3 regions of the Enterobacter sp. UPMP701 genome follow, and region 3 is predicted to be linked to each of the others. Evidence: predicted binding sites of a transcription regulator. Region 3 holds the regulator's gene; each other region holds the start of a gene.
The links. Region 3 encodes Fur, which represses iron uptake genes when iron is present. Its sites were predicted from a motif close to ATAATAATGAGAACNACTATCAA; they were not measured.
Positions count from the first base shown of each region.

Region 1: the regulator Fur is predicted to act here: its motif matches at 2,416-2,438, upstream of ACWKXT_RS12080 (Nramp family divalent metal transporter).
Region 2: the regulator Fur is predicted to act here: its motif matches at 1,962-1,984, upstream of exbB (tol-pal system-associated acyl-CoA thioesterase).

Region 1 covers NZ_JBSKJN010000004.1:114,603-119,259, forward strand. The annotation lists gene ACWKXT_RS12070 (aldo/keto reductase) at 1-619, shown strand, start outside; gene ACWKXT_RS12075 (DUF2502 domain-containing protein) at 747-1,103, shown strand; gene ACWKXT_RS12080 (Nramp family divalent metal transporter) at 1,136-2,374, opposite strand; gene ACWKXT_RS12085 (NupC/NupG family nucleoside CNT transporter) at 2,721-3,908, shown strand; gene ACWKXT_RS12090 (EAL domain-containing protein) at 3,951-4,657, opposite strand, start outside.
Region 2 covers NZ_JBSKJN010000008.1:127,259-131,915, reverse strand. The annotation lists gene ACWKXT_RS17140 (methyl-accepting chemotaxis protein) at 1-464, opposite strand, end outside; gene exbD (TonB system transport protein ExbD) at 739-1,164, opposite strand; gene exbB (tol-pal system-associated acyl-CoA thioesterase) at 1,169-1,900, opposite strand; gene metC (cystathionine beta-lyase) at 2,152-3,339, shown strand; gene yghB (DedA family general envelope maintenance protein YghB) at 3,482-4,141, shown strand; gene ACWKXT_RS17115 (AraC family transcriptional regulator) at 4,181-4,657, opposite strand, start outside.
Region 3 covers NZ_JBSKJN010000002.1:156,029-160,685, reverse strand. The annotation lists gene glnS (glutamine--tRNA ligase) at 1-442, shown strand, start outside; gene chiP (chitoporin ChiP) at 891-2,288, shown strand; gene chiQ (ChiQ/YbfN family lipoprotein) at 2,336-2,662, shown strand; gene fur (ferric iron uptake transcriptional regulator) at 2,764-3,210, opposite strand; gene fldA (flavodoxin FldA) at 3,500-4,030, opposite strand; gene ybfE (LexA regulated protein) at 4,186-4,473, opposite strand; gene ybfF (esterase) at 4,602-4,657, opposite strand, start outside.

The DNA of each region.
Region 1 (4,657 bases), on a different contig from region 3:
GGGTCTGGAGTATGTCGATATCTTCTATCACCACCGTCCTGACCCGGAAACGCCACTACAGGAAACCATGAAAGCGCTTGACCACCTGGTGCGCCAGGGAAAAGCCCTGTATGTCGGGCTATCCAATTATCCTGCCGAACTGGCGCGAAAAGCGATAGATATCCTGGACGATCTGGGTACGCCCTGCCTGATTCACCAGCCGAAATACTCAATGTTCGAACGTGCGCCGGAAGGGGGTTTGCTGGATGTTCTGCGGGAAAAAGGGGTCGGCTGCATACCCTTCTCGCCGCTGGCCGGGGGACAGTTGACCAACCGCTATCTGAACGGTATTCCCGCAGACTCCCGCGCAGCAAGCGGCAGTCAGTTCCTTAACCCGGATCAAATCACCGAGGAGAAACTGGAGAAGGTACGTAAGCTAAATGCCCTGGCGGAAAGCCGCGGTCAGAAGCTGTCGCAGATGGCGCTAGCCTGGGTGCTACGCCATGAAGAAGTCACGTCGGTGCTGATCGGGGCCAGCAAAACGGCTCACATTGATGATGCCGTGGGCATGCTGGAGAACCGCCAGTTTACTGCGGAAGAACTTTCTCTTATTGATGGGAGCCTGAGCAGTTCAAAATAAAACCACTTTTAGCAAAAAGTGCTCTCCTTCAGGAATTCGGAGTTGAGGCGATGAAACGAACCTTTACCAACTCGTAATATTGCGTTAACAGGCCCCACAAGGGCCCCGATCGTGAAGGAGAAAGAGTATGTTCAGGTCACTGATTCTTGCAGCGGTATTACTGGCTTCGGCCCCGCTCGTCGCCACTGCGGGCGAAATCACCCTGTTGCCATCAGTAAAATTACAAATTGGCGATCGTGACGACTACGGCAGATACTGGGACGGTGGCTACTGGCGCGACCGTGACTACTGGAACCGTCATTATGAATGGCGTGGCGACCGCTGGCGCAGGCACGATAACGGCCTGCATCGCGGCTGGTATAAAAACAACGCCTATGAACGCGGCTACCGCGAAGGCTGGAACGATCGTGACGACCGCCGCGGCGGCTGGGGTCACGGCGGAAAAGGACGAGGTGGCCACGGTCACGGCCACGGTCATCATTAATGCAAAAAGGAGCCACCCGGCTCCTTTTTCTTTTATAACCCCAGCGCTGTGCCAATCAACAACCACAGGTTTAGCGCTACGACCACCACCACGATGGCCCACCCGGCCCGTTTTACCAGCGTCGTGTTAACCAGATCGCCCATCAGGGTTTTGTTGCTGGTAAAAATCAACAGCGGTACCAGCGCCAGCGCGATGCCAAAGCTTAGCAGCACCTGGCTCATCACCAGAATTCGCGTTGGATCGAGCCCCATCAGAATCACGATAAACGACGGGAGCATGGTGACAGAACGACGAACCCACAGCGGAATATGGAAGCGAACAAATCCCTGCATCACTACCTGCCCTGCCAGCGTCCCCACCACCGTGGAGGAGAGACCGGCGGCAACCAGGCTCAGACCAAATATCGTGGCGGCAGCATGGCTCAGTAACGGCTCCAGTGTGAGGTACGCCTGGTCGAGGTCGGCGACGCCAGTATGACCGTTAAAGTGGAAAGCGGCAGCTGCGGTGGCCATCATCGCCAGATTCACGAAACCCGCAATGGTCATGGCGATAGCGACATCCCATTTGGTTGCCGAGTAGCGCTCTTTACGCGTTCCGCCGTGCAGATGCTGGGTCAGCGAAGAGTGAAGATAAATAACATGCGGCATGATGGTCGCCCCAAGCACCCCGGCTGCGAGGAATACCGCTTCCGACGTTGGCAGGCTGGGGATGACCATCCCTTTACCAAGCTGCGCCAGGTTCGGCTGCGAGAAAACGAGTTCGACAATATAGGCCGCAGCGACAAACAACAGGAGGCCGCCAATGACCTTCTCCAGCGGTTTTTGCCCCCGACGCTGTAACATCAGGATCAGGAATGTGGCAATCCCGGTCAGCACCGCCCCCTGTAACAGCGACACGCCCAGGATCAGTTTAAAGCCGATCGCTGCGCCGATAAATTCAGCGAGATCGGTTGCCATGGCGATGATTTCTGCCTGAACCCAGTACAACCACACCGCCGGACGCGGATAATGGTCGCGAATTTGCTCCGCCAGGTTTTTTCCCGTGGCAATCCCCAGCTTTGCAGAGAGCATCTGAATCAGCATCGCCATCAGATTTGCCCAGACGACGACCCACAGCAGCTTGTAGCCGAAGCTGGCCCCGGCCTGAATATTGGTCGCAAAATTACCCGGATCGATATAGCCGATGGCAGCAATGAACGCCGGTCCCATTAATGCAAACCGCAACTTGCGCGCTGCTCTGCCACTGCTACCCTCTACGCGACTGTTTGTCATCATCTGCCTCTGGAAATATAGCCTTTGCTATGTTTAATGCTATCAAAATGAGAATGATTATCAAGATCATTTGTAAAGTTTAAAATGATTTCTCTGATAGCTAAGAACAATAGATGGGCAGGTGGCGCGACTTCACAGAATGTGAAAATGCGCGGTCATTTGTGAAGCGTAGCACACAAACTTAACTTTTCACTCATTTACCTAACATAACAAAAATGTATTGTGGATCACTAATTTTGAGACTCGTCACAGGATGTAACTATAGTGTGTCCTTGATCTCGTTTTCTTTTCGCTTGTTACATAGAATGTGCACGAAAATTAAACCTGCCTCATATTTGGAGCAAATATGGACCGCGTCCTTCATTTTGTCCTGGCACTTGTTGTCGTTACTGCACTTGCATTGCTGGTCAGCACAGACCGCAAAAAAATTCGTATTCGTTATGTTGTCCAACTGCTGGTCATTGAAGTTTTACTTGCGTGGTTCTTCCTGAACTCCAACGTAGGCCTCGGCTTCGTGAAAGGCTTCTCCGAAATGTTCGAAAAACTGCTCGGATTCGCCAACGAAGGGACCAACTTTGTCTTCGGTAAAATGAACGACGAAGGTCTGGCATTCTTCTTCCTGAAGGTGCTGTGCCCAATCGTCTTCATCTCCGCGCTGATCGGTATTCTGCAGCATATCCGCGTTCTGCCGTTCGTTATTCGTGGCATTGGTTTCCTGTTATCCAAAGTGAACGGCATGGGCAAGCTGGAATCTTTCAACGCCGTAAGTTCCCTGATCCTTGGTCAGTCTGAGAACTTCATCGCGTATAAAGACATTCTCGGCAAAATGTCCCGTAACCGCATGTACACCATGGCGGCAACCGCAATGTCTACCGTATCCATGTCTATCGTGGGCGCGTATATGACCATGCTGGAGCCAAAATATGTCGTTGCTGCGCTGGTTCTGAACATGTTCAGCACCTTTATCGTTCTGTCGCTGATCAACCCGTACCGCGTTGACGCCAACGAAGAGAACATTCAGATGTCAAACCTGCACGAAGGGCAGAGCTTCTTCGAAATGCTGGGTGAGTACATTCTGGCAGGTTTCAAAGTGGCGATTATCGTTGCCGCGATGCTGATCGGCTTTATCGCCCTGATCTCCGCACTGAACGCCCTGTTCGCCGCTGTACTGGGCATCTCCTTCCAGGGTATCCTGGGCTACATCTTCTACCCTGTCGCATGGGTGATGGGTGTTCCGGCTCATGAAGCGCTGCAGGTAGGCAGTATCATGGCGACCAAGCTGGTTTCTAACGAATTCGTTGCGATGATGGATCTGCAGAAAATCGCCAGCACGCTCTCTCCACGTGCGGAAGGCATTCTGTCCGTATTCCTGGTCTCCTTCGCGAACTTCTCGTCCATCGGTATTATCGCCGGTGCGATTAAAGGCCTGAACGAAGAACAGGGTAACGTGGTTTCTCGCTTTGGCCTGAAACTGGTTTACGGCTCCACCCTGGTGAGCGTCCTGTCTGCTTCTATCGCTGCGCTGGTTCTGTAACGTTTACCGTAAAAAAAACCGGGAGCCTCGCTCCCGGTTTTTTTATGCCCGTAATTCTTCCAGCGGTTTGGGTTTTCCTATCAGGTAGCCCTGCAGGTAGTCCACGCCGAAGCGTAGCAGCATCTCCCGCTGCGCTGGCGTCTCAACATATTCTGCCACCACACACAGTGATTTTGTCTTCGCCAGATTACATATCGACTGGACGATCATTGCGTCCATATCATCAGTACAAATATCTTTAACGAAGCAGCCATCAATTTTAATGATGTCAGCCTGCAGGCGTCTCAGACGCTCGTAGTTGGCGTAGCCGGTTCCAAAATCATCGATGGCAATACGGAAACCGTAATCACGCAGCTGCTGAATATTGTGAATGCTGCAGCCGGAGTTGGAGAAGGCCTGCTCTTCGGTGATCTCAATCACGACAGCCTGAGGCGCAACGCCGTACCGTTCAAAGAGCGCGCAAATCTCGGTCGCCACCTCTTTTTGCATCAGCGTAAGCGGCATCAGATTGACCGAGAAACGGGCGCCAGCCTGCGTCGCTGGGTGATCGCGCAGCCACAACAGCAATTTTTCCATGACGCACATATCAAACCGATGGCTGAGGTTGAACTGGGCAATCAGCGGAATAAAGCGGTCAGGAGTGATGATCTCGCCCTCGCTCTCCATACGCGCCAGAATTTCGTAGTATCCGCTACCGTCAGCTTTCTGGATCGGCTGTGTGTATAAATGGAACTGGTCCGCTTCCAGGG
Region 2 (4,657 bases), on a different contig from region 3:
CCCGTGTGGGTGAAAACCACGACACCGTAGAGATCGTTTTCCTGCAGGTAGTTAAATATCAAATGATGTAATGCGATGACCGCAGCCCCCATCACCAGGGGCCGCCAGTCCCGCCAGGCCAGCAATGCGGAGAGCAGGACGAAAACAGAGAAGTGGTATTCGGTCTCCCCCTCCCCCAGTTGGATCAGCAACGCAGAAAAGGCCATCAGCACAAACGCAGAACTCAGATGCAGCAGCAGGGCGCCGGGGAACCATAGCGTCATTACCGTGGAAAAGAGCGCCAGCAGAGTCCCTGCCGCCGCCCCCTGAACCAGATTGTCATTCATATAGCCCACCCCGAGCGACACTGCCCATAGCGCCCAGACCAGAACCAGAATTAAGCGGTCGGCACGCCGACGGATTGCCGTTAAGGAGATAAGATCGCGTGATGGCGCGTGAGGACGCAGCCCTGTCGTGATAGCCATAGGGAGTCTCTTGCTGTGCAGGTGAATTAAGCCCTTCAAAGAAGGTATGTTTTTATTATCTGTTTTAAGCGTAGTGGGTATATTCCACGACGTCATTTAAGCAAAAGATATATTTTTATGGCGCAGCCGAATATTGATATTTACTTAACTATCAACAGATTATTAATCGTGGCTTTATTGATTAAGAAATATGAAGGGTGAGGATATACAGCAGAAAATAATAAAAATTTAGCGTAACAACAAACAAAAAAGCCGGCTTTCGCCAGCTTCTTTTCTATTTTTTGGCCGCTTTCTCTTCGCCGACCAGCCCAATCTTCAGATAACCCGCCTGATGCAGCGTGTCCATTACCTTCATCATGGTTTCGTAATCGACAGTTTTGTCCGCACGGAAGAAAACGGTGGTGTCTTTCTTGCCGCCGGTAAGCTGGTCCAGCGCCGGAATAACGGAAGCATCCGTCACCGGGTCGTTGCCCAGGAACATTGATTTATCCGCTTTTACCGACAGATAGATAGGCTTTTCCGGGCGCGGCTGCGGCTGGCTGGAGGAGGCCGGCAGGTTTACCTTCACGTCGACCGTCGCCAGGGGTGCTGCCACCATAAAGATAATCAGCAGAACCAGCATGACGTCGATAAACGGCGTCACGTTGATTTCATGCATTTCGCCGTTATCGTCCAGATTTTCGTTTAGACGCATCGCCATAACATTAACCTACGCGCAGTTTGGACGCCGCGTGCACCGGCTTAGCGCCGCTGGCGTTCAGGTCAAGATCGCGGCTTTGCAGCAGCAGAACCTGAGCGGCAACGTCGCCGAGGGTCGCTTTGTAGCTGCCAATCATACGCGCGAAGATGTTATAGATAACCACCGCCGGAATCGCCGCGACCAGGCCGATCGCCGTTGCCAGCAGCGCTTCTGCGATGCCCGGCGCAACCACCGCCAGGTTGGTAGTCTGCGTCTGTGCGATGCCGATGAAGCTGTTCATGATGCCCCAGACGGTACCGAAAAGACCGATAAACGGCGAGATCGCCCCGATGGTCGCCAGATAACCATTCCCGCGCCCCATATGTCGGCCAACGGCCGCAACGCGACGCTCCAGGCGGAAGCCGGTACGCTCTTTAATGCCTTCGTTATCTTCACTGCCTGCGGAGAGTTCCAGCTCGTTCTGCGCTTCATTCACTAACAGAGTGGTCAGGCTTTTTGCGTGGAAGGATGAGGTCATATCAGAAGCCTGATCCAGGGTGCGGGCTTCGGCCAGCTGCTGCTGTTCCCGCTTGAGGCGACGCTTCTGTGAAAGCAGCTCGGCACTTTTGCTGAAGAAAATAGCCCAGGTGACAACGGACGCCAGAATCAGGCCGATCATCACAATCTTAACCACGATGTCAGCATGATGGTACATGCCCCAAACGGAGAGATCCGTCTGCATCAAATTATTACCCACTCTGTATCTCCAGGACGCAAATCACAAATTCTGACCGTAATAATATCAAAACGTCGTCGAATTGATAGTAGTTCTCATTAGTATTTACATAGTGCCGCAATTTTCGTTCACTTTCCTTGCGCTTACGCAGTAAAAATTTCTTATGCTGATTTTTGCTAATATTTTCTGCTTATTCGATAAGCCTGCGGGTGCAGATTTTTACAATCGTGGTAGTCTGGACGTCCAGACGTATAAAAACAGGATTAGCGAACATGACAAAAAAGCATCTTGATACCACGCTGGTGCAGGCGGGACGCAGCAAGAAATACACTCAGGGATCGGTCAACAGCGTGATTCAACGCGCCTCCTCGCTGGTGTTTGACACCGTTGAGGATAAAAAAATCGCCACGCGTAACCGCGCAAAAGGTGGGCTGTTTTATGGCCGTCGCGGCACGCTAACCCATTTTTCACTCCAGGAAGCGATGTGCGAGCTGGAAGGCGGCGCAGGCTGCGCGCTGTTCCCGTGCGGCGCGGCGGCGGTGGCTAACACTATTCTGGCGTTTGTGGAACAGGGTGACCATATCCTGATGACCAACACCGCCTACGAGCCAAGCCAGGACTTCTGCACCAAAATCCTCAGCAAACTCGGCGTGACCACCGGCTGGTTCGACCCGCTAATTGGGGCAGACATTGCCGAACGTATTCAGCCAAACACGCGCATTGTGTTCCTGGAGTCTCCCGGCTCCATCACCATGGAAGTGCACGACGTGCCCGCTATCGTGAAGGCCGTGCGCAGCAAAGCGCCAGAAGCCATCATCATGATCGATAACACCTGGGCGGCGGGCGTGCTGTTTAAGGCGCTGGAATTCGACATTGATATCTCGATTCAGGCGGCAACCAAATACCTGATCGGCCATTCGGACGGCATGATTGGCACCGCAGTCTCCAATGCGCGCTGCTGGGACCAGCTGCGGGAAAACGCCTATCTGATGGGGCAAATGGTCGACGCAGACACGGCCTATATGACCAGCCGCGGTCTCCGCACGCTGGGGGTTCGCCTGCGTCAGCATCATGAAAGTAGCCTGAAAATCGCTGAGTGGCTGGCGCAGCATCCGCAGGTTGAGCGCGTGAATCACCCCGCGTTACCAGGCAGCAAAGGACACGAATTCTGGCAACGTGACTTTACGGGCAGCAGCGGGCTGTTCTCGTTCGTGCTTAAAAAACGGCTTAATAACGACGAGCTGGCAAGCTATCTGGATAACTTTACCCTCTTCAGCATGGCCTACTCCTGGGGCGGCTTTGAATCTCTGATCCTGCCTAACCAGCCGGAGCAGATGGCAGCCCTGCGCCCCGGCGGTGAGGTCGATTTCAGCGGCACGCTGATCAGATTGCATATCGGTTTAGAAAGTGTGGAAGATTTAATTGCGGATTTGTCAGCAGGGTTTGAACGTATCGTGTAGAGTGCAGGCTGAAAATGTACTCCTGGACGTTTTTGTGAACACTGCAAGCAGAAAAGTCTGCATGAGTTGCGTCCGCGATCAACCCCAGCGGGTCAATTCAGGAGTACAATAGCGTTATATCTGCTGTTCCACAGGAAAGTCCATGGCTGTTATTCAAGATATTATTGCGGCGCTCTGGCAACACGATTTTGCCGCGCTGGCGGATCCGCACGTCGTGGGGATTGTTTACTTCGTGATGTTCGCGACGCTGTTTCTGGAAAATGGATTACTGCCAGCCTCGTTCCTCCCCGGTGATAGCCTGCTTCTGCTCGCAGGCGCGTTAATCGGTAAAGGGGTGATGGACTTCACGCCAACGATGGTGATCCTCACGTCAGCCGCCAGCCTGGGCTGCTGGCTGAGCTATTTACAGGGCCGCTGGCTGGGTAACACGCGCGTCGTGAAAGGCTGGCTGGCGCAGTTGCCGCACAAGTATCATCAGCGCGCGACCTGCATGTTCGACAGGCATGGCCTGCTGGCGCTGCTGGCCGGGCGGTTCCTCGCGTTCGTTCGCACCCTTCTGCCTACCATGGCTGGCATTTCCGGCCTGTCCAACCGCCGCTTCCAGTTCTTCAACTGGCTGAGCGCCCTGCTGTGGGTTGGCGTGGTGACCACGCTCGGCTACGCGCTAAACATGATCCCCTTTGTGAAACACCATGAAGATCAGGTGATGACCTTCCTGATGGTGCTGCCGATCTTCCTGCTGGTCGCAGGCCTGGTGGGGACGATTGCGGTGGTGATTAAGAAAAAGTACTGCAGCGCCTGAACCCCTTCCCCTCTCCCCGCAGGGGAGAGGGAAAAAAGCCTAAGCTCCCTGCATGGTTCGGATGCGCGACGCATCTTCTCCCGGCGTGACGCCGAAATAGCGCTTAAACTCCCGACTGAACTGCGACGCGCTTTCGTAACCTACTCGCATTGCCGCCGCGCTGGCCTTCATGCCGTCGTGGATCATCAGCATCCGCGCCTTATGCAGCCGGTAGGTTTTGAGGTACTGCAACGGCGAGGTGCTGGTCACCGATTTAAAGTTATGGTGAAACGCCGAAACGCTCATGTTCGCTTCCGCCGCCAGCTGGTCAACGCTGAGGTTCTCCGTGTACTGACTTTCGATACGCTTGAGCACGCGGCTGATCAGGCTGAAGTGGGTCTGTCGGCTCACCAGCGCGAGTAACGCACCGCCTCCCGGCCCCAGCAGCACATGGTAAAGAATTTCGCGGATAATCTGCTTGCCGAGAATACGCGCGTCCAGCGGCCTCTCCATTACATCCAGTAGACGCTCTATCGC
Region 3 (4,657 bases):
AGAAGTGCGTCTGCGTAATGCCTACGTCATCAAAGCCGAGCGCGTAGAGAAAGATGCAGAAGGGAATATCACCACCATCTTCTGTTCTTATGATGCTGAAACGCTGAGCAAAGATCCGGCGGATGGCCGCAAGGTGAAAGGCGTTATCCACTGGGTGAGCGCTTCCCACGCGCTGCCGGTTGAAATTCGTCTGTACGATCGTCTGTTCAGCGTGCCTAACCCGGGCGCAGCGGAAGACTTCCTGGCAACCATCAACCCGGAATCGCTGGTAATTAAACAGGGTTATGCGGAGCCATCGCTGAAAGCGGCTGAAGCGGGCAAAGCGTTCCAGTTCGAGCGTGAAGGTTACTTCTGCCTGGACAGCCGTTACAGCACCGCTGAAAAACCGGTATTTAACCGCACCGTAGGCCTGCGTGATACTTGGACGAAGATCGGCGAATAATATTGCTGCTCTGGTCAATGAGAAACAAACGCCGCTTATTGCGGCGTTTTTTTATTGTATGATCATATCGTTATAGCGGAGCTAAAATAGGGCTGGCTGATATTTCAGGTCAATGCGGTGCTACTTATTTTTCTAAAAAAAAGTTTGTATATTTTCACCAGAAAGGAATAAGTAGAAATTAGCGAAATTTAACGGCTTTATCCTCCAGAAATTAACGGCTTGCCCCGTCAAACCTCGCCTCGCGCTAAATGTTACAAACCACTACCAATTATGTGCACTTCGTCATAATCCTGACTTTTGCCCACTAAAAAGCATTGATAATTCGCGTCGCGAAAAATAACCTAAAGACGGTAGTTAATTCGAGGGTATTTATAACTACCCCTGACCATTTGGTCTTTTCTGTTTTTCGCCGTTTAAGGCGTTTTAATTCGTCAAAGAGGAATAATCTATGCGTACGTTCAGTGGCAAACGTAGTGCGCTGGCGCTGGCTATCGCCGGTGTGACAGCAATGTCGGGCCTGGTGGTTGCGCCAGAGGCGAAAGCGGCAGGTTTCATCGAAGATTCTACCCTTACGGGCGGTATTTATTACTGGCAGCGTGAGCGTGACCGTAAAGACGTCACTGAAGATAAATACAAAACTAACCTTTCTCATTCCACCTGGAACGCCAACCTGGATTTCCAGTCAGGCTATGCCGCCGATATGTTCGGTCTGGATATTGCCGCGTTTACCGCAATTGAAATGGCTGAAAACGGCGATAGCGGTCACCCGAACGAAATTGCGTTCTCCTCCAGCAATAAAGCTTACGATGAAGACTGGTCCGGGGATAAAAGCGGTATCAGTCTTTATAAGGCCGCAGCGAAATTTAAATACGGCCCGGTCTGGGCGCGTGGGGGCTATATTCAGCCAACCGGCCAGACGCTGTTAGCACCGCACTGGAGTTTTATGCCGGGCACCTATCAGGGTGCGGAAGCGGGGGCTAACTTTGACTATGGCGATGCGGGTGCGTTGAGCTTCTCCTATATGTGGACCAACGAGTACAAAGCGCCGTGGCACATTGAGATGGACAAGTTTTACCAGAACGATAAGAAAACCAAAGTCGATTACCTCCACTCGCTCGGCGCGAAGTACGACTTTAAAAACGACCTGGTACTGGAGGCCGCATTTGGTCAGGCAGAAGGCTATATCGATCAGTATTTTGCGAAAGCCAGCTACAAATTTGATATCGCCGGCAGCCCGCTGAGCACCAGCTACCAGTTCTACGGTACGCGCGATAAGGTCAGCGATGGTAGTGTAAATGACATTTATAACGGCACCGCGTGGCTGCAGGCGTTGACCTTCGGCTACAAGGTTGGTCAGGTTGATTTACGCCTGGAAGGAACGTGGGTGAAGGCGGAAGGGCAGCAGGGCTACTTCCTGCAACGTATGACCCCAACCTATGCCTCGTCCAACGGCCGTCTTGATATCTGGTGGGATAACCGCTCTGACTTCAACGCCGACGGCGAAAAAGCGGTCTTCTTCGGCGCAATGTATGACCTGAAAAACTGGAATCTTCCAGGCTGGGCAGTGGGTGCTTCTTACGCTTACGCCTGGGACGCAAAACCTGCCGATATGGCTACGCCGGATGCGTACTACGATCCAAACTATCGCCTGAAAGAGTCCTCTTACAGTCTGGATGCTATCTACACCCTGCAGGAAGGCCGTGCGAAAGGCACGATGTTCAAACTGCACTTCACGCAGTATGACAACCACTCCGATATCCCGAGCTACGCGGGCGGTTACGGCAACATCTTCCAGGATGAACGTGACGTGAAATTCATGGTTATCGCCCCATTCACTATCTTCTGATGAACGCACCGGCGGAGTAACTCCCGCCGGTATGGAGAGTGCACATGATGAAAAAAATCGTAATCGTCGCGCTGTTGGCATCAGGGCTGGTGGCGTGCGCGCAAACTCAGGCGCCAAAAGAGGACTCCCGTCTGAAGGAGGCGTATAGCGCCTGTATTAATAGTGCGGAAGGATCGCCGGAGAAAATTGAAGCCTGTCAGAGCGTGCTGAATGTGCTGAAGAAAGAGAAAGCGCATGAGCAGTTTGCAACACAGGAGAATATACGCGTGATGGATTACCAGGCCTGTATCCAGGCGCGTAAAACCGGTAACGATCAGGAAGTCGCGAAGCGTTGCGATAAGATCTGGAATGAGATACGCAATAACAATAAATAAGTGATTTCATGCCCGGTGGCGCTGCGCCACCGGGCTTTTTATTGCCCAAAAAAGGCAAAAAAAAGCCAACCTTTCGGCTGGCTCAGAGTATGAACGCTAACTTATTTTGCGTCGTGCGCGTGTTCATTTTCGCGGCAATCACCTTCAGCGCAGTGACCGTAAAGGTACAGGCTGTGGTTGGTCAGGCGGATGCCATGACGAGCTGCGATTTCACGCTGACGCGCTTCGATAGAATCGTCGCTGAATTCAATGACCTTGCCGCAATCGAGGCAGATCAGGTGATCGTGGTGCTGCTGCTGGGTCAGTTCGAAAACAGATTTACCGCCTTCGAAATTATGACGGGTAACAATGCCCGCGTCATCAAACTGGTTCAGCACGCGATAAACGGTGGCCAGCCCAATCTCTTCACCCATGTCGATAAGACGTTTATAGAGGTCTTCCGCACTGACATGGTGATTGTCTGGACCCTGAAGCACTTCAAGGATTTTTAACCGAGGAAGCGTTACTTTCAGGCCAGCCTTCTTTAATGCGGTATTGTTGTCAGTCATGCGGAATCTGTCCTGTTGCTAAACGATTCACTTCTGTAGGAAGTGACAGAAAATGCACCTGGGATAATGCGTCTCATTATAGAACTGCCATGGTTAAATGAAAACTGCAAGTCTCAGGCAAAGTATGCTTATAAAAATGGGGTATCACCAACAAACTTGCTCAATGGAAACCACATTTTACCAGGGAGACATTGTACAGGTCTGGACGAAAAAGTTAAAAGTTTGTAGCAATTAATTTAATCGGTTTTACCTGGAAAACGGGCGCAACCGGAGTTGCGCCGCAAGGAAATCAGGCGTTAAGGATGTCGTCCAGGTTCAGTTCTTCTCTAACCTGCTTAACCCATTTTTCAACACGCTCTGCAGTCAGTTCTGGCTGACGGTCTTCATCGATGGCCAGGCCAACGAAGTGGTCGTCATCTGCCAGACCTTTAGAGGCTTCAAAGTGGTAACTCGCCGTTGGCCAGTGGCCGACAATCGCCGCACCGCGTGGCTCAATGATGTCGCGGATGGTACCCAGCGCGTCACAGAAGTACTCGGCGTAATCTTCCTGATCGCCACAACCGAACAGGGCAACCAGCTTGCCGTTGAAGTCCACCTCTTCCAGCGTTGGGAAGAAATCATCCCAGTCGCACTGGGCTTCACCGTAGTACCAGGTAGGAATACCCAGCAGCAGGATGTCATAGCCCTCGAGATCTTCTTTGCTGCTCTTGGCGATGTCATGCACATCAGCAACGTCTTTACCGAGCTGTTTCTGAATAGTTTTTGCGATATTTTCGGTATTGCCGGTATCACTGCCGAAGAAAATGCCGATGATTGCCATGAGTAAAATAACCTCTTGAAACTTAATGGTATGGTGGCGCAAATTGTCCACGGATAAGGGCAATAATAGCAGAACAGGCAACCCTGCGGAAACCGCTATCGCGCAGGACTGCACTCTGTGCTACATGAAAAGGGCGATAAAGGGGATTTTCAGACTTATGCCTGGTTGCGCAACGTCTCTAGCTGGGCGATCAACATCTCTTCAATGAGCTCGCTGCGGCTGATATTACGCGCCTCCGCCAGTTCATTAAGCGCATCGACCGCATCGGCGTTGAGCTTCAGTTCGACACGCTTAAGCCCACGATTTTTATCGCGTTTAAGCTGATTGCGTTTATTAATACGCAGCTGTTCATCGCGCGAAAGCGGATTCGTTTTCGGTCGTCCCGGTCGACGCTCATTCGCGAACAGATCTAGTGTCGTACGGTCCGTTTGTTCTTTGGCCATGATTCTGAGACTTCGGGGGAAACACGCCGCCCTGCTAATGCCCGGGCGATAAGCGCGCCATCATACATCACCAAAAACGGCACGCCAACGACTGGAAGCCCGCAGTCTTCCAGTCGCTCTCTTTTTAATCAATTTGCAGTATCAGCGAGATAGCGGCGGATGGCGCGCAGTACGGCGTCCGGTT